DNA from 3 places in the Pseudomonas sp. FG13 genome. Region 1 is predicted to be linked to each of the others. Evidence: predicted binding sites of a transcription regulator. Region 1 holds the regulator's gene; each other region holds the start of a gene.
The links. The regulator FliA, encoded in region 1, starts transcription of late flagellar genes. The targets are predictions, from matches to a motif close to CTAAAGTTTNNNNNNNNNNNGCCGNTAA.
Positions count from the first base shown of each region.

Region 1 (7,311 bases):
TTCAGTCAATTCCGTCATCGCTGAACTCCCGCTATCGCGAGCAGGCTCGCTCCCACAGGGTCCTTATTTCTGCTCCCGGGCTTGTATTTCCAGGTCTGGCAAAAGTTGGAAGGCTTCTTGCAATACCCCGTCTGCGCCTGTTTCGGGCGTCAAAAGTTTGCTTCACAGGAACGGGGAATTTTGGTGGATCGCTCTCAGTTACTCAGCACCGCGCGCAGCAACGTCGTAGACCTCAGCCGGGGCAATCTGGGCGTGCCGCTGTTGCTGCTGGTCATGCTCGCCATGATGATGCTGCCGGTGCCCCCGTTCCTGCTGGACGTGTTCTTCACGTTCAACATCGCCTTGTCGATCGTGGTGCTGCTGGTGTGCGTGTATGCCCTGCGCCCGCTGGACTTCGCCGTGTTTCCGACCATTTTGCTGGTGGCTACGCTCCTGCGTCTGGCGCTGAACGTGGCGTCCACCCGCGTGGTCATGCTCCACGGCCAGGAAGGCCACGCCGCCGCCGGTAAGGTGATCCAGGCCTTCGGTGAGGTGGTGATCGGCGGCAACTACGTGGTCGGTATCGTGGTCTTCGCCATTTTGATGATCATCAACTTCGTGGTGGTCACCAAGGGTGCCGGGCGTATTTCCGAGGTGAGCGCGCGTTTCACCCTCGACGCCATGCCCGGTAAGCAAATGGCAATCGACGCCGACCTCAATGCCGGCCTGATCGATCAGAGCCAGGCCAAGCTCCGTCGTCTGGAAGTGGCCCAGGAGGCCGAGTTCTACGGCTCCATGGACGGTGCGAGCAAGTTCGTGCGAGGTGACGCCATCGCCGGCCTGCTGATCCTGTTCATCAACCTGATCGGCGGCATTGCCGTCGGTATCCTCCAGCATCAGATGAGTTTCGGTGACGCAGGCAAGGTTTACGCCTTGCTGACCATCGGTGACGGTTTGGTGGCGCAATTGCCATCACTGTTGTTATCCACAGCTGCGGCAATCATGGTGACCCGTGCTTCGGGCTCCGAAGACATGGGCAAGCAGATCGGCCGGCAGATGTTCGCATCGCCCAAGGCCCTCGCCGTGGCTGCTGGGCTGATGGCGGTGATGGGCCTGGTCCCGGGGATGCCGCACATTTCCTTCCTGAGCATGGCGGCGGTAGCGGCAGGCGGCGCCTATCTGTTCTGGAAGAAGCAGAACGCGCAGAAGGTCCAGGCATTGCAAGAGGTCAAGCGCCAGCAGGAACTGCTGCCATCGCCGGCCCGTGCCCTGGAGACCAAAGAGCTGGGCTGGGACGACGTGACTCCTATCGACATGATTGGCCTGGAAGTCGGCTATCGTCTGATTCCGTTGGTGGATCGTAACCAGGGCGGCCAACTGTTGGCGCGGATCAAGGGCGTGCGCAAGAAGCTGTCCCAGGACCTGGGCTTCCTGATGCCCACCGTGCATATCCGCGACAACCTCGACCTGGCGCCTAGCGCCTATCGCCTGACGCTGATGGGGGTGATCCTGGCCGAAGCCGAGATCTATCCGGATCGCGAACTGGCGATCAACCCGGGTCAGGTCTATGGTTCGCTCAACGGCATTACCGCCAAGGATCCAGCTTTTGGCCTGGAAGCGGTGTGGATTGAAATCAGTCAGCGGGCCCAGGCCCAGTCCCTCGGTTACACCGTGGTGGACGCCAGTACGGTAGTTGCGACCCATTTGAACCAGATTTTGTACAAGCACTCCAGCGAGCTGATCGGCCACGAAGAAGTCCAGCAACTGCTGCAGGTGCTGGCCAAGGGCTCGCCGAAACTGGCCGAAGAGCTGGTGCCGGGCGTGGTTTCGTTGTCGCAGTTGCTCAAGATTTTGCAAGCGCTGCTGGCCGAACAGGTGCCGGTACGCGACATCCGCAGTATTGCCGAAGCCATCGCCAACAACGCTTCCAAGAGTCAAGATACCGCCGCCATGGTGGCCGCGGTGCGGGTCGGCGTATCCCGTGCAATCGTCCAAAGCATTGTAGGCACTGAGTCGGAGCTGCCTGTGATCACGCTGGAGCCAAGGTTGGAACAGATATTGCTCAATAGTCTTCAGAAGGCAGGACAAGGCTCGGAAGAGGGTGTTCTGCTGGAGCCGAGCATGGCCGAGAAGCTGCAACGTTCGTTGATCGAGGCAGCCCAGCGGCAAGAGATGCAAGGCCAACCGGTGATCTTACTGGTGGCGGGTCCGATTCGTGCGATGCTTTCGCGATTCGGTCGCCTCGCGGTCCCGGGGCTGCATGTGCTGGCGTACCAGGAAATACCGGACAACAAGCAAGTGACCATTGTTGCGACAGTAGGGCCCAACGGCTGAGGTAGTGGGTTATGCAAGTGAAGCGTTTTTTCGCCGCCGATATGCGTCAGGCCATGAAACTGGTCCGTGACGAGCTGGGCGCCGAAGCAGCCATCATCGGCAACCGCCGGATCGCCGGTGGTGTCGAGCTGACGGCGGCCCTGGACTACAAGCTGTCTGCGCTGGCCCCGCGGGTTCCGAACATGGAACTTGAGGATGAGCTGCGCAAGACCCAATCGCGCATTGCCAGCGCCCAGGCCGAATTGAGCCTGCGCAGCAGCGAAGGCGAGGCTGTCGCGGGCACCAATCGTCAATTGTTTGCCGGTCAGCCATTGACCGCAGGCCTGCCGCTGACCGCTGCCGAACCGCTGATCGAGCCGACCCCGGCCGAGCCGCGTCGTCCGGCGCCGGCTCCTGCCGCACCGGCTGCCGGTATCGACCCGCGTGCGCTGGACTCGATGCGTTTCGAACTCAACAGCCTGCGCGAACTGATGGAAGTCCAGCTCGGCTCCCTGGCCTGGAACCAACTGCAAGGCAGCCGTCCGGCCCAGGCCAATCTGTGGCGCCGTCTGCAACGCATCGGCCTGTCCGGCCCGCTGGCCCGCGACCTGCTGGCGCTGATCAACGATATCCACGAGCCTCGCCAGGCCTGGCGCATGTTGCTGGCGCATCTGGCGCGGATGATCGCCACGCCGGAAGTCGAGCCGTTGGAAGAGGGCGGGGTGATTGCCATGGTCGGCCCGGCCGGCATGGGCAAGACCACCACCCTGGCCAAGCTCGCCGCCCGCTATGTACTCAAGTACGGCGCCCAGAGCATTGCCCTGGTCAGCATGGACAGCTTCCGTATCGGCGCCCAGGAGCAACTCAAGACCCTGGGCCGGATTCTCAACGTGTCGGTGACCCATGTGGATCCGGGTCAATCCCTGGCCCAGGCGCTGGAGCCTCTGTTGCGCAAACGCGTCGTGCTGATCGATACCGCAGGCCTGCAAGCCAGCGATCCAGCCCTGCGCATGCAGCTTGAAAGCCTGGCCGGGCGTGGCATCAAGTCAAAAAATTATCTCGTGTTGGCAACCACCAGCCAGAAACAGGTTCTAACCGCCGCCTACCACAGCTACAAACGCTGCGGATTGGCCGGTTGCATCCTGACCAAGCTGGACGAAACGGCAAGCCTGGGCGAGGTCTTGAGCCTGGCGATCGGTCACGATCTGCCGGTGGCGTACCTGACGGATGGACCGCGGATCCCGGATGATTTGCATCTGCCGCGTCGCCACCAACTGGTCAGCCGTGCCGTGAGTGTGCAAATGCAGGACGAACCCAGCGAAGAAGCCATGGCTGATATGTTCGCTGATATCTACCACAGCCCGACCAAGCAGGTTGGCTGAGGTAATCATGAATATTTTTTGTACCTACATCGATGGTCTGCCAGGCAATGTTCCGTATGTGAACGCGCAGCCAGTAATGTGGCCTCCGTCTAAGTAAGACAGGTAAAGAACGAACATGGGCAGCATGCATCCCGTACAGGTGATCGCGGTGACCGGCGGCAAAGGTGGCGTCGGCAAGACTAACGTGTCAGTGAACTTGTCCCTGGCTCTGGCAGAGCTTGGCCGACGGGTCATGCTGCTGGACGCCGACCTGGGCCTGGCGAACGTGGACGTGCTGCTGGGGCTCACACCCAAACGCACGCTGGCGGACGTGATCGAAGGCCGCTGCGAACTGCGTGATGTGTTGTTGCAGGGGCCGGGCGGGATTCGTATCGTGCCGGCCGCCTCCGGCACCCAGAGCATGGTTCATCTGACCCCGGCTCAGCACGCCGGTCTCATCCAGGCATTCAGCGACATTGGCGACAACCTCGATGTGCTGGTGATCGACACGGCGGCGGGTATCGGTGATTCGGTCGTCAGCTTCGTGCGTGCCGCCCAGGAAGTGCTGCTGGTGGTCTGCGACGAGCCCACCTCCATCACCGACGCCTATGCCCTGATCAAGCTCTTGAACCGTGACTACGGCATGAACCGCTTCCGCGTCCTGGCCAACATGGCCCAGAGCCCGCAGGAAGGGCGCAACCTGTTCGCCAAATTGACCAAGGTCACCGATCGCTTCCTGGACGTTGCCCTGCAATACGTCGGCGCCGTGCCGTACGACGAGAGCGTGCGCAAGGCTGTCCAGAAGCAACGTGCCGTCTATGAAGCTTTCCCCCGTTCCAAATGCGCGCTGGCATTCAAGGCGATCGCCCAGAAGGTCGATACCTGGCCATTGCCGGCCAACCCTCGTGGGCATCTGGAGTTTTTCGTCGAGCGTCTCGTGCAACAAACAGCAGGGCCCGTGTTATGACAGCCAGCGGTTACAACCACCTCTACAAAAAATCGGCACGGGACGCCCAGTACGAGTTGATCGAGCGTTACGCGCCCCTGGTCAAGCGCATCGCCTATCACTTGCTGGCGCGGTTGCCGGCCAGTGTCCAGGTTGAAGACCTGATCCAGGCGGGCATGATCGGCCTGCTCGAAGTGGCGAACAAATACGACGCGAGCAAGGGCGCCAGTTTCGAGACGTACGCCGGCATTCGCATTCGTGGCGCGATGCTCGACGAAGTCCGCAAGGGCGACTGGGCACCCCGTTCGGTGCACCGTAATACCCGCATGGTCAGTGACGCCATTCGCGCTATCGAAGCGAAAACCGGGCGAGACGCTAAAGATCATGAGGTTGCGGCCGAACTCCAGTTGAGTCTCGATGATTATTACGGGATTTTGAACGATACCTTGGGCAGCCGCCTGTTCAGTTTCGACGACCTGTTACAGGACGGCGATCATGAAGGGCTGCACGAGGATGGCGCGAGTACTCACATGGAGCCTGCGCGTGATCTGGAAGACGAACGTTTCCAGAGCGCGCTGGCCGATGCGATTGCCAATTTGCCGGAGCGTGAGCGACTGGTCTTGGCGCTGTACTACGACGAAGAGCTGAACCTCAAGGAAATCGGTGAAGTCCTGGGGGTCAGCGAATCGCGGGTCAGTCAGTTACACAGCCAGTGCGCCGCCCGTTTGCGGGGGCGTTTGGGGGAGTGGCGAGCGCGCTGACAATCGGTGCGGGGAGGTTGCGAGCAGGGTTTGCGTGGCACGTGTTGCGCAGTCTCGATCCGTTGTGTCCCGGGCCGTTGTCGAATGCTGTACCGGATTGATTGAAATGGCGCGTTCAGGTGCTGCACGCGTTTAAGACTGCTTGGAGGTCGAATTGGACAAGAACATGAAAATCCTCATTGTTGATGACTTTTCAACGATGCGGCGGATCATAAAAAACCTGTTGCGTGACCTTGGGTTCACCAACACGGTCGAGGCCGACGATGGCACTACTGCCATCCCGGTTCTCAACAGCGGGAGCATCGACTTTCTGGTGACTGACTGGAACATGCCTGGCATGACCGGTATCGATTTGCTGCGCCATGTGCGCGCCGATGAAAAACTCAAGCACCTCCCGGTGCTGATGGTCACCGCCGAAGCCAAGCGCGAGCAGATCATCGAAGCGGCCCAAGCCGGCGTGAACGGCTATGTGGTCAAACCCTTCACGGCCCAGGCGTTGAAAGAAAAGATCGAAAAGATCTTCGAACGCATCGGTTAACGGCGCCACGGGGGAGCTATGGAGAATAACGAAGCTTCAATGGGCGATTTCGAATCGACCCTTAAAAAACATGCCCGCGAACTGGTCGAAAGCCTTGAAAAAGGTCGTTTCGGCGATGCAGTCCAGATGATCCACGAGCTCAATCAGACCCGGGATCGTGGTCTGTACCAGGAAGTCGGCAAGCTCACCCGTGAATTGCACAGCGCGATCGTCAATTTCCAGATCGATCCGAACATGCCTCAGGCCGAAGAGGTCTCGCAGATTACTGATGCGACCGAGCGGCTGTCTTACGTGGTCAAGCTGACCGAGGCCGCCGCCAATCGCACCATGGATCTGGTGGAAAGCGCGACGCCGCTGGTCAATGGCCTGGGCGACGAAGCCCAGGCCTTGAGCGCCGACTGGGGCCGTTTCATGCGTCGTGAGGTCGGGGCGGAAGAATTCCGGGACCTGGCTCGTCGGGTTGACGGTTTTCTGACACGCAGCAGCGCCGATAACCGCGCGGTCGCAAGCAACCTCAACGATATTCTGCTGGCTCAGGACTATCAGGACCTGACCGGGCAGGTGATCAAGCGCGTCACCCAATTGGTTACCGAAGTCGAAAGCAATCTGCTCAAACTGGTGTTGATGGCCAGCCAGGTCGACCGCTTTGCGGGCATCGAACACGACCGTGAGGCGATGCTTGCTGAAAAAGATCCACAAAAACATCTCTCTCAGGGTGAAGGTCCGCAAATTCATGCCGATAAAAGAGAAGACGTTATGTCCGGTCAGGACGATGTGGACGATTTGCTGTCCAGCCTTGGATTTTAGCCCTGTTTTAGGAGCACCCCATTAATGAGCTTCGGCGCCGATGAAGAGATCCTTCAGGATTTCCTGGTTGAGGCCGGCGAGATTCTAGAGCAACTCTCCGAGCAATTGGTCGAGCTGGAAAGCCGACCGGATGATGCGGATCTGCTCAATGCAATCTTTCGCGGTTTCCACACTGTAAAAGGAGGCGCCGGCTTCCTTCAGCTCAACGAGCTGGTGGAGTGCTGCCACATTGCCGAGAACGTGTTCGACATCCTGCGTAAGGGTGAGCGTCGCGTGGATTCGGAATTGATGGACGTGGTGCTTGAAGCGCTGGATGCGGTCAACAGCATGTTCAGCGAGGTGCGTGATCGTTCGCCGATTACCGCTGCTACTCCAGAGTTGCTCGCCGCGCTGTCGCGCCTGGCCGAGCCGCAATCGGCAGACGAAGCCGCTCCGGTCGAAACCGTGGTTGAAGAACCCGTTGTCGAGGAGCCAGTCGCCGAGGAATCGGGCGATATTACCGATAACGAATTCGAACAGTTGCTGGACTCCCTGAGTGCCGTCAAGGCCGAAGCTCAGGCCCAGGCTCCTGTAGCTGCCGCGCCCGCCGATGCGGGTGCGGCCAGC
Region 1 is NZ_JBMDKO010000004.1:80,839-88,149, forward strand. Features, by position in the region: gene flhA (flagellar biosynthesis protein FlhA) at 184-2,313, shown strand; gene flhF (flagellar biosynthesis GTPase FlhF) at 2,325-3,674, shown strand; gene fleN (flagellar synthesis regulator FleN) at 3,790-4,620, shown strand; gene fliA (RNA polymerase sigma factor FliA) at 4,617-5,360, shown strand; gene ACODTO_RS05600 (chemotaxis response regulator CheY) at 5,527-5,898, shown strand; gene ACODTO_RS05605 (protein phosphatase CheZ) at 5,917-6,705, shown strand; gene ACODTO_RS05610 (chemotaxis protein CheA) at 6,730-7,311, shown strand, end outside.

Region 2 (7,311 bases), on a different contig from region 1:
CGGCGTACGGGACAACAACCACATGTAGCGCCGGCTAGGGTCGCCGACAATGGCGGTCTTGTAGTCATCGCTGACGTACAACACCCAATACTGTCCCTTCGATACACCTGGCAGGATCCGCGAGACCCAGGTGTCGAACTCGACCCAGAGCTTGTCGGTCTTGCCCGGGACCTGTGGCGTAGCGGTGCCCTTGGCTTCTTCCCACTTCCAGTCAGAGGTCAGGCAGCGATTGAACACCCCCATGTTGCCGTCAGGCTTGAGGGTGTAATGGGCTTCCGATTGCGCGCAGTTGCGCTGGAAATACATTGGCAGGCGAGCCAACTCGTACCAGGTCCCTTGGTAACGCTTGAGATTGACGCTGTTGACGGTCTTGGGCGCCAACGGGTCTTCGCCAGAAGTGGCACAGCCGGCCAATACCAGGCCAGCCAAAAGCACTAACAATAACCGCATCATTATTTTTCTCCCGCGGGCACGTGGCCCCGGTTTACTTCAGGCCTTGGCCGGAAAACATCAACACCTTCTCACCGGCATACTGCACGCTGATAAAGCTTTTCTGATCGCCCCAGGTGCAACTGGACATGCCGAGCGCGCCCGAACAGTCGGTCGGTTTCCCCAGTAACGTCTCGACTTCGGCCTTGGACATGCCGGCTGACAGCTTCGAATAGTTTTCCTGGTTGACCTTGCTGCATGCGGTCAACAAGACGCACAAAGACAACAACGCGATAGATCGCAGGGACATCGTGAAACTCCTGGAGCGGAAGGGAGGTGGCAGGGTGCCAACCTGAAGCTTAGAAGAGAAAACCCCTATCTGGTTCCCCGCGCAACCCGGTATTTATTGGAGTAAAAGCAGGTAGTTCGTCGGTAAATCAACAAGTTTGTGATGCCGTCGTGCATTTCGTCGGTTTTACCTCGTTGACGCCTGAATCCCGGCGCTCTCAGGCCGATAAAAGAACAGCGCGAAACCCTGCCTTATGGCAAATTGACGCCCCTTCCTGACCAGCTCCTATGCGGTAGCGTTCTTAATGACCAGAAACATGAAATTCAGCCACAAAATCCTGCTGGCCGCAGCCCTTGTGGTAGCCGTTGCGTTCGCCTGTTTCATCCTGTTCAACGACTATCGTCAGCGTCAAAGCCTGCGCAACAGCACCGAAACTTCCATGCAGGAACTCGGCAACCTGACCAGCCGTAATATCCAGACGTGGGTCGACGGTCGTATCCAATTACTCCAATCGCTGGCCCAGCAGATCGCCGTGGACGGCAACAGCGCTGCCAGCCTCAAGCGAGCCATCGACCTGCCCGCCTATACTGGCAACTTCCAGCTCAGCTACTTCGGTGGCGTCGACGGTGTAATGTTCTCCGTGCCGGCCGGCAATCGCGCCGCCGACTACGATCCTCGCGCCCGTGGCTGGTACAAGGCCGCCAACAGCGCACAGCAAACCATCGTTACCGAACCCTACATTGCCGCCTCGTCGGGCAAACTGGTCATCACCGTCGCGACCCCGGTACAGCGACAGAACCAGATGATCGGCGTGGCGGGTGCGGACATCGACCTGTCGAGCATCAGCGCCATCATCAACTCGCTGAACTTCGGCGGCCACGGCCATGCGTTCATCGTCAGCGCCGATGGCAAGATCCTGATCCATCCCGACAGCAAACGCATCCTCAAGACCCTGGCCGAGGCCTACCCCAACGGGGCACCGCAGGTCAGCCCGGGCATGAAAGAAGTCGAACTCGACGGCAAGACCCAATTCATCTCGTTCACCCGGGTCAACGGCGTGCCGGGCGCCGACTGGTACGTGGCACTGGTACTCGACAAGGACACCGCGCTGGCCATGCTCAGCGAGTTCCGTACCTCGGCGCTGGTCGCCATGATCATTGCCGTGGTGTTCATCATCACCCTGCTGGGCATGTTGATCCGCGTGCTGATGCAACCGCTGCTGACCATGGGCCGTGCGATGCATGACATTGCCGAAGGTGAAGGTGACCTGACCCGACGCCTGACCATTCACGGCCAGGACGAGTTCGGTGCCCTGGGTACCTCCTTCAACCGTTTCGTCGAACGCATCCACACTTCGATCCGTGAAGTGGCCTCGGCCACCGGCCAGGTCAACGAAGTAGCGCTGCGTGTGGTCAGCGCCTCCAACTCATCGATGTTCAATTCCGACCAGCAAGCCTCACGCACCAGCAGCGTGGCGGCGGCCATCAACCAGCTCGGCGCCGCCGCCCAGGAAATCGCCCAGAACGCCGCCCTTGCCTCGCAACACTCCAGCGACGCCCGCAACCTGGCCGAAGAAGGTCAACAGGTGGTGGATAAGACCATCACCGCCATGCAGCAGCTGTCGGCCAAGATCAGCGACTCCTGCGGCAACATCGAAACCCTGAACAGCAACACGGTGAACATCGGCCAGATCCTCGAGGTCATCACCAGCATTTCCCAGCAAACCAACCTGCTCGCCCTGAACGCTGCCATCGAAGCGGCCCGCGCGGGTGAAGCCGGGCGCGGTTTCGCCGTGGTGGCCGATGAAGTGCGCAACCTGGCCCACCGCACCCAGGATTCGGCGCAGCAAGTACAGAAGATGATCGAAGAGTTGCAAGTCGGCGCACGGGAAGCGGTGCTGATCATGACCGACAGCCAGCGCCAGAGCGAAAGCAGTGTCGGCATCGCCAACCAGGCCGGCGAGCGCCTGGGCAGCGTGACCCAACGCATCGGAGAGATCGACGGCATGAACCAGTCCGTGGCCACCGCCACCGAAGAGCAGACCGCCGTGGTGGAGTCGATCAACGTCGACATCTCCGAGATCAACACGCTGAACCAGGAAGGCGTGGAAAACCTGCAAGCCACATTGCGGGCTTGTACCGACCTTGAGCAGCAGGCGGCGCGCTTGAAGCAGTTGGTGGGCAGCTTCCGGATCTAGTGCTCTTGCGGGCCCTATCGCGAGCAGGCTCGCTCCCACAGTCGATTGAGTTTCTTCCGACGGAACTCGGTCAACTGTGGGAGCGGGCTTGCCCGCGAAGACGGCACCCGCCTCACCGCGAAATCAGAATTTAGACCCCGGCCCCTTCAAAAACTCCACTTCCTCAGCCGTAGACGCCCGCCCCAACACTGCGTTGCGATGGGGAAACCGTCCAAACCGGGCAATGATTTTCTGATGCCGTTCGGCATAGTCCAGATTGTTTTCGAACACCGCCCGCTCCGCTTCCGGCTGTTCTCGGGCCAGGTCGATAAACCGGGACACGGCCTCATTCTGCACCGCGAGGTTTTCACAGTGCTCGAGCACCAGGTAGATGAATACACGCTGGATGGGCTTGAGTTGCCGGTCGAAACCCGCCGCCAGCCCTTGGGCCACCAACGCTTGGGCGAGAAGATCGCCGGAGAAGGCCTTGGGTGTGTCGCGAAAAATCATCCGCGGGAACTGATCGAGCAGCACCACCAGGGCCAGCCAACCTTCCGGGCGTTGCGCCCAGTCGGTCAATCCGCCGGCCAGTGCCTGATCGACCAGATCGCCAAAACGCTCGCGCGCCTGGCGATCATGGTGTTTGCCAAACCACAGGCTGTTCTTGTCGGCCGCTATTTCGTTCGGTGTATCGGCTGAACCAAACCACCAGTCGAGTAACGGCTGCCAAGGCTCGGCCATGATTTATTCCTTGTGGTAGGCCGTGGCGCGGGCCACTTCTTCCTTCGAACCGAGGAACACCGCCACGCGCTGGTGCAGGCCTTCAGGCTGGATATCGAGGATGCGCTGGTGACCATCGGTGGAAGCGCCGCCGGCCTGTTCCACCAGGAACGACATCGGGTTGGCTTCGTACATCAGGCGCAGTTTGCCCGGCTTGGTTGGCTCGCGACTGTCACGTGGGTACATGAACAGGCCACCACGGTTCAGGATGCGGTGTACGTCGGCAACCATCGCGGCCACCCAGCGCATGTTGTAGTTCTTTTTCAACGGGCCTTCTTCACCGGCCAGCAACTCGCCGACGTAGCGCTGTACCGGGGCTTCCCAGTGGCGCTGGTTGGACATGTTGATGGCGAATTCCTGGGTGCTTTCAGGAATGGTGATGTTCTCGTGGGTCAGTACGAAGCTGCCCATTTCACGATCCAGGGTGAAACCCTTCACACCGTCGCCCAGGGTCAGCACCAGCATGGTCTGAGGACCGTAGATGGCATAGCCGGCAGCCACTTGCTGGGTGCCTGGCTGCAGGAAGGCCTTTTCGTTCAAGGCTTCGTTCTGGCTCAGGTATTCGTTCGGGCAACGCAATACCGAGAAAATGGTACCGACCGGGGCGTTGATGTCGATGTTCGACGAACCGTCCAGTGGGTCGAATACCAGCAGGTAGGCACCCTTGGGGTATTTGCCCGGGATCTGGTAGGCATTGTCCATTTCCTCGGACGCCATGCCGGCCAGGTGACCGCCCCATTCGTTGGCTTCGAGCAGGATCTCGTTGGAAATCACGTCGAGTTTCTTCTGCACTTCGCCTTGCACGTTTTCGGTGCCCATGCTGCCCAGGACACCACCCAGCGCGCCTTTGGATACGGCGTGGCTGATTTCCTTGCAGGCACGCGCCACCACTTCGATCAAAAAGCGCAGATCGGCAGGGGTATTGTTGCTGCGGGTCTGCTCAATCAAATAGCGACTCAAGGTAACGCGAGACATGGACGGCTCCGAAGAATAGGGGGCGGAAAAACCAGCGCAGTTTAGCGCGTGTCGGGACTTAATTCCTCCTATGAGACGGGGAATGGAGGATTGAGTTCACAGAGTGGCGTCATCGCGAGCAGGCTCGCTCCCACATTGGATTGTGTTTCCCCTGACAGAATCCGATCAAGTGTGGGAGCGAGCCTGCTTGCGATGGGTGCGAAGCACCCGCTTTCAGGATTTGACCGGCGGCTTGCGCAGCAGGCTGAAAGCCATCGAGCCGAGGAACAGCACGCTGAGCACCAGCACCGCCCACAGGCCGATTTTTTTCCAGTTGGTCCCGACGACGGCCGGCGCCGTTTCGGCCGCCGGTGCAGAGGTCGTGGGCCCATTCACCGTCGCCGCCCCCAGGGTCGCCAGGCGCGAAGGACGGTAATCGGGCACCAGTGTCGTCAGGGGCAGGCTGGCCGCCTTCACCGTCGCGCTGCCCAGCGCCAGGCTATAGGGCCCTTCGCCACGGGCGAGAAACACCACCTGGGTCGGGCGCACGGCAAAGCGCAGGGCCGGCGCTTCGGTCCCGAGGCCGCCGCCGCGCTCGTCCACCGTCAGCTTCAATTGCTGGACGGTCTGGCCGGACAACTGCAATTGGTTCTGCACCACGTCCTGGCCATTCTGGGTCAGCCGGTACAGCAAGCCACTGCCCATCGGCTGCCACGGATGACTGCTCTCACGACGCCCGTCCAGGGTCACCGGTGCCAGGCTGTTGGCCTGGCTCAGCTCGACCTGCACCTCTTCGATATTCAGGCCCATGGGCAACTGCCAGGTGTATTCACCCGCCTTCGTGCTGCTGCCGGCCAACGGCTGCGACCAGGCCAGTGGCAACGGCAGGCTTTCGCGGCTGGCGCTCTGCAACTGTGCTGAAGTCAGCACCGGCGCGGAAGACGGCAAATCCCACAACAGCCGCAGATAACGCGCCGACTGTCCTGGCAGGTTCACTTCATGCTGCTCGACCCGCTCATCGGCGAAGGTCAGGCGCGCCACCTGGCCTTCGCCCCACGCTTGCCAGTTCTGCAGGTCGTCGCTGGCTTCGATGGTGAACCGCTGGAAACCGTCGCGCTCGCTGGTCCAGTCGAGGATCAGCTGCTGCAAGGGCGCCTTGATCGCGCTGGCATCCAGCAACCAACCGCGCAGCTCCTCCTCACCGGCCTCGAGCCGACTGGCCGGCTGGACTTCCACCAGCGTGCCGTTGGCGTTCGACTGCACCCGCACACTGGGCGCGCGCTCGTTGTCATCGGCCGCGTTGTACAACGGGAACCATTTCACATCGGTGAGGGTGCGATTTTCCCGGCTTTGCGCGGTCTCGCGAACCAGCGCATACGCCTGGGCCTGTCCGGCCGCGTTGAAGACCCGCAAGTCGCTCAGGTCGGTCTGCCGCGCCTGCAGTTGGACCTCCAGCGGCAACGGCAGGCGATACCACGGCCCTTCGCCACTCAAGGTCAACGGCACCTGGTGGGCGAAGTCCGCCGGTTTTTCCTGGGCCGTAGCCGACAATGCCACCCACAACCCGACCGCACCCAGGCCGATCCGACTCAACTTGCGACTCAAGATGACACTCCCTCACTGACAGGCATCGGCGGCTCGGCCTCTGGAACCGTTTCCGGCCGCTTGGGCGGCAGCGGTGCGAAATAGCCCACCACCAACAGCAATACACCCACGCCGATAAACGACACGATCCGCGCCAGACCACCACGGTTACTCAATTCGACAAAGAACAGCTTGGCCACCACCACGGCAATCAACCCCGCACCGATCAGCCATACCTCGCGGCGATGCCGCAGGTGCCCGCCGATCATCAGGCCCAGGGCGATCAGGGTCCAGACCAGGGACAACCCCGCCTGCACGAACATGGATTCGAGCAATGCATCCAGTTCGAACGGCACACCCAGCCAATGGTGGGCGCTGCGCATCACCAGGGCGGTGAAGAACGCGAACAGCGAGACCCCGGCGAGCAACTGGGCGACGTGTTCGGCATGGGCCCAACGGATCGCCAATTGCGCCAGCGCGCTACGAGCCCATACGTAGACACCGAACAGGGCAAACAACAGGCCCAGCTCCAATGGGTTGAGCAGCGGCACATACGGCAACGGCTCGGCGATGCCATCGCTGAAGGTGTTGGCCAGCCAGAACCACCCCAGCATCAACAGGGCCAGAGGCGCCGCCGCGTAGACGCGATACTCCCGCGACTGAGCCGATATCGGCCATGGCCAGGCTCGCGGCGCGGCCATCAGCACCAGGTACAGGCTCGGCAGGATCGCCCAACCCAGCCAACGCCAGGCGTTGTATTGCTCGGACAACAGCAACAGGCCATAACGCAGCTCCAGCGCCAACACGCCGATCAGCAACCAGCAACCGAGCACATGGGCGGTGCTGCGAACCGAGTCCGGGAGCATCGAGGCCAGGCGCTTGAGCGAGAGGAAATGCACACCGAACAGGACGAGCCAGGCCAACCAGCCGAAATCCGCCGCCGGGTGATAGCGGCTGTGCCAGCTCGCAACCAGCACACAGCCCGCCGCAGGAATCAGCAAGGTGCACAGCAACCCCAGCGCCGGCCACTGCAAGCGCAGCGCCAGAATCGCCCATACCGCAACACTGAGCGCCGCGACAATCAGCAGCAAGCTGCCTT
Region 2 is NZ_JBMDKO010000006.1:223,893-231,203, reverse strand. Features, by position in the region: gene ACODTO_RS08570 (lipocalin family protein) at 1-453, opposite strand, end outside; gene ACODTO_RS08565 (outer membrane protein assembly factor BamE domain-containing protein) at 485-739, opposite strand; gene ACODTO_RS08560 (methyl-accepting chemotaxis protein) at 1,023-2,915, shown strand; gene ACODTO_RS08555 (DUF924 family protein) at 3,039-3,635, opposite strand; gene ACODTO_RS08550 (class 1 fructose-bisphosphatase) at 3,639-4,649, opposite strand; gene ACODTO_RS08545 (DUF3999 domain-containing protein) at 4,863-6,233, opposite strand; gene ACODTO_RS08540 (DUF2339 domain-containing protein) at 6,230-7,311, opposite strand, start outside.
Region 2: the regulator FliA is predicted to act here: its motif matches at 920-947, upstream of ACODTO_RS08560 (methyl-accepting chemotaxis protein).

Region 3 (7,311 bases), on a different contig from region 1:
CGTTTTGAGTGGATTGAGACGAAGATAAAGGGATTGGCTGAGCTGGTGGTGGGAACTACGCCGAGTGACGAAGACTTGTTCTACATTGCCTACTATTGGATTGAGCGGCTGAAGGTATTCTCACTGTTCACTAAACACGCTGGATTTCATGAAGAACAAGAGTGGCGGATTGTTTACATGAATGAGCGAGACAAGGAAGGCAAGCTCAAAGACATGCTAGGTTATGCAATCACTCCACGTGGTGTTGAGCCAAAGCTAAAATTCAAGGTGAAGCCTCTTGAGGGTTTGTTTGGCGAGCACCTGTCTCTAGAGGGCATCATTGACAGGATCATCCTTGGCCCAACCACCTCTACGGTCATAGCCGCAAACTCTGTTAAGAGACTTCTACAACAAAAGGGGAAGCCGGCCTTAGCTGAGAAGATCGTACCTTCCACAATACCATTTAGGCTGTGACAGTCAGTGACCGGCAGACTGATGTGAGTAGTTTTGTGATGCGTTTCGATTTGTGCGTGTGCAATTTTGTATGGTACAGTTCTCTCACACCGATTCATGTGTGACATTCATAGGAGCTTTCACGATGGCACAGGCAAAATCTCCAGAGGTAAAGGCAAAGATCATTGCAGCATGGCATGAAGCCGAAGCCAAAGGCGAGTCACGTAAGAGCTTTCATGAGCGTGTTAAAGGCACTGAGTTAGAAGTCACCTATGGCGGGCTGAATAATTGGTTGAAGCCAAAGTCCTCAAAGAGTTTTGATAACACAATGAAACACACGCCAACCCATACAGCAGCCCCAATTCTCACTGCTGCCACGTTGGACGATGTAGAAGCTGCATACAAAAGAAGTATTGAAACCCTCATCACCAACCTTGAAGAGCAAGAGCAGCAGCTACAAGCTGAGCTTGAACGTGTGACGAATGACCTTATCAGAGCACGTGACAAGCTAACCAAGTTTGATTGATTGCAGAGTGTCACAAACCCAAGGGCCACATAAGTGGCCTTTTTTGTGTCTGTCTGATTCTCATGTGTCAGGCTTTCTGTTGACTTGGTGTGCGGTTGTGATAGGTTTGCTATGTCACAAGGTTTCGCACCCTGTGAAGCCTGACGAAAAGGGAGCTGCCATGGATACACTCCAGCAGACACACAATGTGTACGTTCAGAAGGGATACGATTCAAATGTTTACGAGATGTACAGCTTCAAAGCATTGGATACAGCCGCAACATTGAGGAATTGTGCGTCTAGGTTTGGGCTTGTGGCTTTCATAGTGAGTGTGGAAGGCAACCAACCATTGACACACTATGTGCAACGATGTGAGGGCTGTACATTCTGTTAGATGACCAAGGAGTGGTGTAGATGGGATTCTTTTATGTTGTGTTCAGTTTTTGTGTTTCAGCAACAGGCTATGAAGACCATTGTCAGAAAGAGAAGTTGATAGACACACAGTATCTTGGGTTGGTTAGCTGTTACACAGGCGCCAGTTCGATTGAAAGGAAAACCACAGAGCAAATCTTGCAGGAGGCACAGCAGAGCAACGTGAAAGACCCGAAGATAGAAGTTAAGACCCGGTGCGTAACCAGTGCTGAGTCTGAAACCTTCTTGAAGCAGTGGGGGCCATCAGCCTTGGTCATCACTGGTAAGAAATACGAGTAGGGCTAACCGCCCATATCCCCGCAACACCCCGCTACAGGTTGCACGTCCCGCCCCATACGGATAAGCTCCGTCATTCATCCCCACATTGCCGTTTGTTGCGTGAAGATCATGTCGTAGATCAGCGCCGAGTTCCAGGCGACCTGGGTGTGTCCCGGTCCCTTGTTCAAGCCGGCGAGCATGTCTACCCAGCGTTCGAACTCCGGTTTCCAGCGGCCGCCGTAGTAAGTCGTGCGCTCGTAATTGCGAATACTGTCGGCGTTGAGCTTCAGCTCCCGTGCGTACCATTGATCGACGGTGCGGTAGGGCACGCCAAGAGCCTTCCAATCTTCCAGGCCGATGGGGTTGACCATGGCCAGGCGCTCCACCTGATCGGGAAACTGCAAGGCATAACGGGTGGCGAGCATGCCGCCGGTGGAGTGCCCCAGGATGATGGCTTTCTGTATGCCGAGAGCCTTGAGCAGGGCCTGGGTATTGGTGGCCAGTTGTTGGAAGCTGTACTGGTAGTGATCCGGTTTGCTGGACGTGCAGAAACCGATCTGGTCCGCTGCGATCACCCGGTAACCGGCCTCGCTGAGGGTCTTGATCGAGTCGCCCCAGGTGGCGGCGCAGAAGTTCTTGCCGTGCATCAGCACGATGCTGCGGCCATTGACCTTGCCCTGGGCCGGTACGTCCATGTAGCCCATCTGCAGGGATTTGCCCTGGGACTGGAAGGCGAAATGCTTGAGGGTATAGGGGTATTCGAAACCTTGGAGTTCCGGCCCATAGGCCGGCCCTTGCTGGTCGCTTTCGGCATGGGCGAGCAGCGGCAGGGCGGCGGTCAGGAACAGGCTGGGTAACCAGCGAAGAGTGGCGCGCGGCATGGTCGATCTCCTTGTGGCAGCCGGACGATCCTGGGGCGGCCCGGTTATGGCGACATTAACCACAGGCAATCGACAGGCCGGAATGTTCAACCTGGCCGGGGGGAAATGCGCCATGACGCCGCCCAGCGATCCCCGTCAGTGAGCCGGATAGTCCGCCACCACGGTTTGCGTCCCGTCTTTTTTCAGGCCGATCACCTGGTAGGCATCGCTCATGCCGTCCATTTCCATGCCGGGTGAGCCCATGGGCATGCCGGGCGCGGCTACGCCGAGCAAGTCGTCCCGCTGGCTCAGCGCCCGTACCTGATCGGCAGGCACGTGGCCCTCGACGAATTTGCCATCGATCTCGGCGGTATGGCAGGAGCGCAGGTTCGGTGCCACGCCCAGGCGTTGCTTCACTGAACTCATGTCGGTTTCGACATGGTCGTTGACCTTGAAGCCGTTCTCTTGCAGATGAGCGATCCATTTCTTGCAGCAGCCGCAGTTGGCGTCGCGGTGCACATCGATGGTGGCAGGCGCGGCGGCCTGGGCCAGGGTGGTCACGAACAGGGCGCTCAGGGCGAGCAGGTGCAGGGGATTGGCCATGAAAGCGGTCTCGTGTGGAGCGGGTTGGCGGGAGGATACCAGAGTAGCGGCTACGAGCTGACAGGCCGCTGAGGGACAGATGACAGAATTGTCAGGTGGGGGGCATCAAGCTGAATGAAAAGGCCGCGGGACCTTATGGGCACTGGGTTTGCTCGCGATGGGCAGGGACAGTCAAAATTGATGCAAGCTGTTTCGCCGCTATCGCGAGCAGGCTCGCTCCCACATTGGGTTCGGGGTGTACGCAGCACCTGCATACGCCGCCCACCCCTGTGGGAGCCCGGCTTGCCCGCGAAGGCGGCGGTACAGTCCACAGCTGTGTGACAGACACTCCGCTATCGCGAGCAGGCTTGCTCCCACAAGGAGACCACGCTGGCCGGGGTTCGCCCGCGAGCAGCGTGGCCACAGTTCTCAGCGAAGTTTAAAGCGCCCCATGATGGCATTCACTCGACTGTTGGCTTCCAGCAGTTGCCGGGTGTTGTTTTCGCTGGCCAATCCGCCTGCCACCAGTTCCTCCACCATATGGCGGATTTGCACCATGCTGCGGTTGATCTCTTCGGTCACGGCGCTCTGTTGTTCGGCGGCAGTGGCGATCTGGGTACTCAGGCTGTTGATCTGACCGACGGAACCGGCCATTTCATCCAGGCCGGTGTTGACCCGGGAGGTCGCGTCGGCAGCCGACTGGCAACTGGCCTGGGTATTTTCCATTGCCGAAACCGACGAACTCACGCCTTGGGTCAGGCGGGTGAGCATTTCGTTGATTTCCGAGGTGCTGGCCTGGGTGCGGGCGGCGAGGGCTCGTACCTCGTCGGCCACCACTGCAAAACCACGGCCCTGTTCGCCGGCCCGGGCAGCTTCGATGGCGGCGTTGAGTGCCAGCAGGTTGGTCTGTCCGGCGATGGCACCAATCACGCCGAGAATCTCGGTGATACGCTGCGCATCCTGCTGCATGCTCTCGACCTTGCGGGTGGCGCTGGCGACTTCATCGATCAATGCCACCACGCTGTTGGAGGCCTCGCCCACCACGACGCGAGAGCGATCGGCATGTTCGTTGGCGCGCTGGGTGAATGCAGCCGTTTCGGCGGCGTTCTGGGCGACGCTTTCGGCCGTGGAGCTCATTTGATTAATGGCGGTCACGGTCTGATCGGTTTCAGAGGCGTGGCGCATCAGGATTTCGCTGGTATGGGCGGAAGTCCGTTGCAGGTTGTCCAGGCTCGATGCCATGGCGCCAGTGGCTTGGGTGACTTCGCCGATCATATCTTGCAGATAAACGATGAAGCGGTTGACCGAATGACCAATTGCTCCCAGCTCGTCCTCGGCACGGATGGTGATGCGTCGGGTCAGGTCGGCATCGCCGGTGGACAGCGCGTCGATGTTGCCCTTGAGTATCTTCATGCGGCCGGTCAGTTGGCGGATGGCGTACAACTGCATCAGCACCAACAGGATGACCATCGGGATCTGCAGCAGACTGAGGGTATTCAGTACGTCATCGCGCTGGGCGGTGATCAGGCGGGTTGGCAAGGCGGTGGCGAGGAACCAGGGCGTGCCTTCGATGGGGCGCATGAAGAACGTGCTGGCTTCGCCCTTGTTGTCGAACTCGACCCGCTGCAACGGTTGATCACGGTGAGCCAGGCCTGCCTTGACCTGAGCGGCAAAGGGCGAGGCGGCGGCCAGTTCGCTGACATTCTTGAGCACGATCGGACCGCTGATGCGCGAGCTGTTGCTGATGATCTTGCCGTCGCCTTCGACAATCAGCATCTCGGCGTTCAGGTCGGCTTCCTTGCGCGCCACCAGGTCATTGAAGAACCCCAGGGTCACGTCAATGGTGGAGACGCCATAAGGAACGCCGTTTTTCTGGATGGCCATGGCGCAGTTGGTGCGCGGTTCGGCGCTGGCGTCATCTTTATAGGCGGCGGCCCAGGCGCATTTGCCGGGCGGGGTGGCCATGCCGCCCTTGTGCCAGGGCTGCTCGTAATAGTTTGGTGCGGCGTCGCTGTTCCAGAACGTATTGACCACCAGCTTGCCAGAGCTATCGCGGTGCCAGAACGTGCTGAACTTGTTGCGTCCTTCGGCGCGCTGGTTGGGCAGCGGCCAGATCCCGCCACCGAAGACTTTCGGTTCGCCGTATTGGTCCACCAGACCTGGAAGTACCTTGTCGATGGCATCGCTGTCGAGCAACGGAATGGTCTGGGTGATGCTGCGTTGCTGGGCCTGTACTTTGTTCAGCTCGCCCTGGATCTGCTCCGCGACTTCGCCGATGCGGTTGAGCGCCACTTGCTCCTCGGTCTGGCGCAGCTTGGGCGCCACCAGATAACTGATGCCCACGACCGTCAGGATGGACAACACCAGGATGAATAGGACCAGGAACAGCGTGTAGCGAGCCTGAATAGTGCGGAATGAGGGCATTGGACAGTTCCTTGCTCGAAGGCGTCTTTCGGGGCGGTAGACTTATCTGTATCGGCCCCTCGCCATAGCGCTTGAATGTCGGACGCTTGGCGCGGGGTACCGTTCGTCGCCCGCCTCCCGTCACGCCGCCGAGCTGGACCGCGTGCCTCTCCAGGTCTGTGTATGGGCCTGCAGCTCATCGTGCAGTCGTTGCATCGGCCCGGCATGCAGGTCGAGCTGGCGAGCCAGCGCGCCACGGTGAAACAGCGCCTGCCAGTGCAGCTCGCCTTCGACGGGCACCATGCCGGTAAAAATGAAGCCGGCAGCCATCAACCGTCGATAATCCTCGGGGAACTGTCGACGCAGTCCGAGTCGTACCGAGATCGACCAGTGGGCCGGCAAGCGTTGCAGTTGCCTGGCCAGATGCCGGCTCATGTGACCAGCGACCACGTCGATACGCCCGGGTAGTGAGCTGATCTGCAGTGGCTGCATCGAGGCCGGTGCATCGTCGACGGTGGTGCCAAATTGCGCTGCCAAGGGAGTCATCAACCATTGGCACGAGGCAGGCCAGTGCACCTGCGGCAAAGGCCGCTGATGCTCGCCCATCATCTGGCAGCCGATCACAATCGTCTCGGCCTGGGCCGCGGCGAACGGCGAGGGCACGTAGTCGGGCATCAGCCCGACATCATGGAAACCGAGTCGTTGCGCCAATCGTTGGCTGTAGAGGTGGCTGGTGACCTGTTTGATGGACAGCCTGACGAGACCGAGGTCGTTACAGCGCTCCAGGAGTAGCCGGCCCAGGCGGGTAGCGATCTGGCTGCCTTGCCGCGCCGGGTCCACTGCCACCAGTGCCAGTTCCGCATCCTCCCGGTTCGCGACCGGTCGGCACAACGCCGCGTGGCCCACCACCCGGTCCTCCATCACGGCAACCATGGAAAACCAATGTCGATGCTGATTGTGCTGGCAGATCATGTGGGGCACGTAGACGTCTGGCGAAACGTAGTGATCGCCGTATACCCGGCGGAACAGTTCGCTGGTTCCGATGGCATCCGTGGGCCTGAATGTCCTGATGACCAAGGTACTCATCTGGCGTGCCTCGCTGCCATCGGGCCATAGAGCCGACGGTCGATGACCGGCAGGTGTTTACCGGAGCGCGGGTGGCGTTCCAGGTCCTGTGCCTGGCAGGCATGAACCTGCAGGTTGAGTTGATCAACGCCCGGATGTTGTTCGATCAAAGCGAGTTTCAGCGCCTGGGACAGTGACTCGCAGCGGTTAGATGGGTTGTCGGCCACCCATTTGAGCACCACACCATCATTGTTTTCGACGGACTCGATGATCAGTTGCCATTGAAGTTCGCCGCCAATGCTCTGGATGATTTCGCCAATGTGTTGCGGGAACAGCGACGCCACGCCGACCCGCACCCGCTGGCTCTGCGCGCTACGCCCCGCCAGTTCGAACTTGCGCCGTGGGGTGCCGACAGGCTCGCGCCAGCAGGCCCGATCACCCACTGGATAGCGCACCATCGGCATCAGGGACCGGGTGAAGTTGGTCACCACCAGGTTGCCGGGGCGGCCACAGGCCTCGATGACCTCGCCGCTCACTTCATCGATGATTTCCACCCGAGTCTGCTCGTCGAAGACGCGGTGTTCGCCGAGCCCGCAATCAGGAGCACTGGCGCCGACCAATCCGGCGTCCACGCTGGCATAACCGATGGAGGCGAAGCGTGCCTGGGGAAAGGCTTGTCTCAACATCACAAGTTGGCGCTCGAACAGGTGCTCGCCGCCGAACAGCACGGTAGTGATACCGGACAGCGTTCGCCCCTGCCGGCTCAGATGACTG
Region 3 is NZ_JBMDKO010000020.1:37,069-44,379, reverse strand. Features, by position in the region: gene ACODTO_RS17050 (DUF2971 domain-containing protein) at 1-453, shown strand, start outside; gene ACODTO_RS17045 (hypothetical protein) at 578-958, shown strand; gene ACODTO_RS17040 (hypothetical protein) at 1,352-1,648, shown strand; partial or broken gene ACODTO_RS17035 (alpha/beta fold hydrolase) at 1,744-2,508, opposite strand; gene ACODTO_RS17030 (DUF411 domain-containing protein) at 2,644-3,090, opposite strand; gene ACODTO_RS17025 (methyl-accepting chemotaxis protein) at 3,499-5,493, opposite strand; gene ACODTO_RS17020 (GNAT family N-acetyltransferase) at 5,614-6,558, opposite strand; gene ACODTO_RS17015 (phenylacetate--CoA ligase family protein) at 6,555-7,311, opposite strand, start outside.
Region 3: the regulator FliA is predicted to act here: its motif matches at 5,542-5,569, upstream of ACODTO_RS17025 (methyl-accepting chemotaxis protein).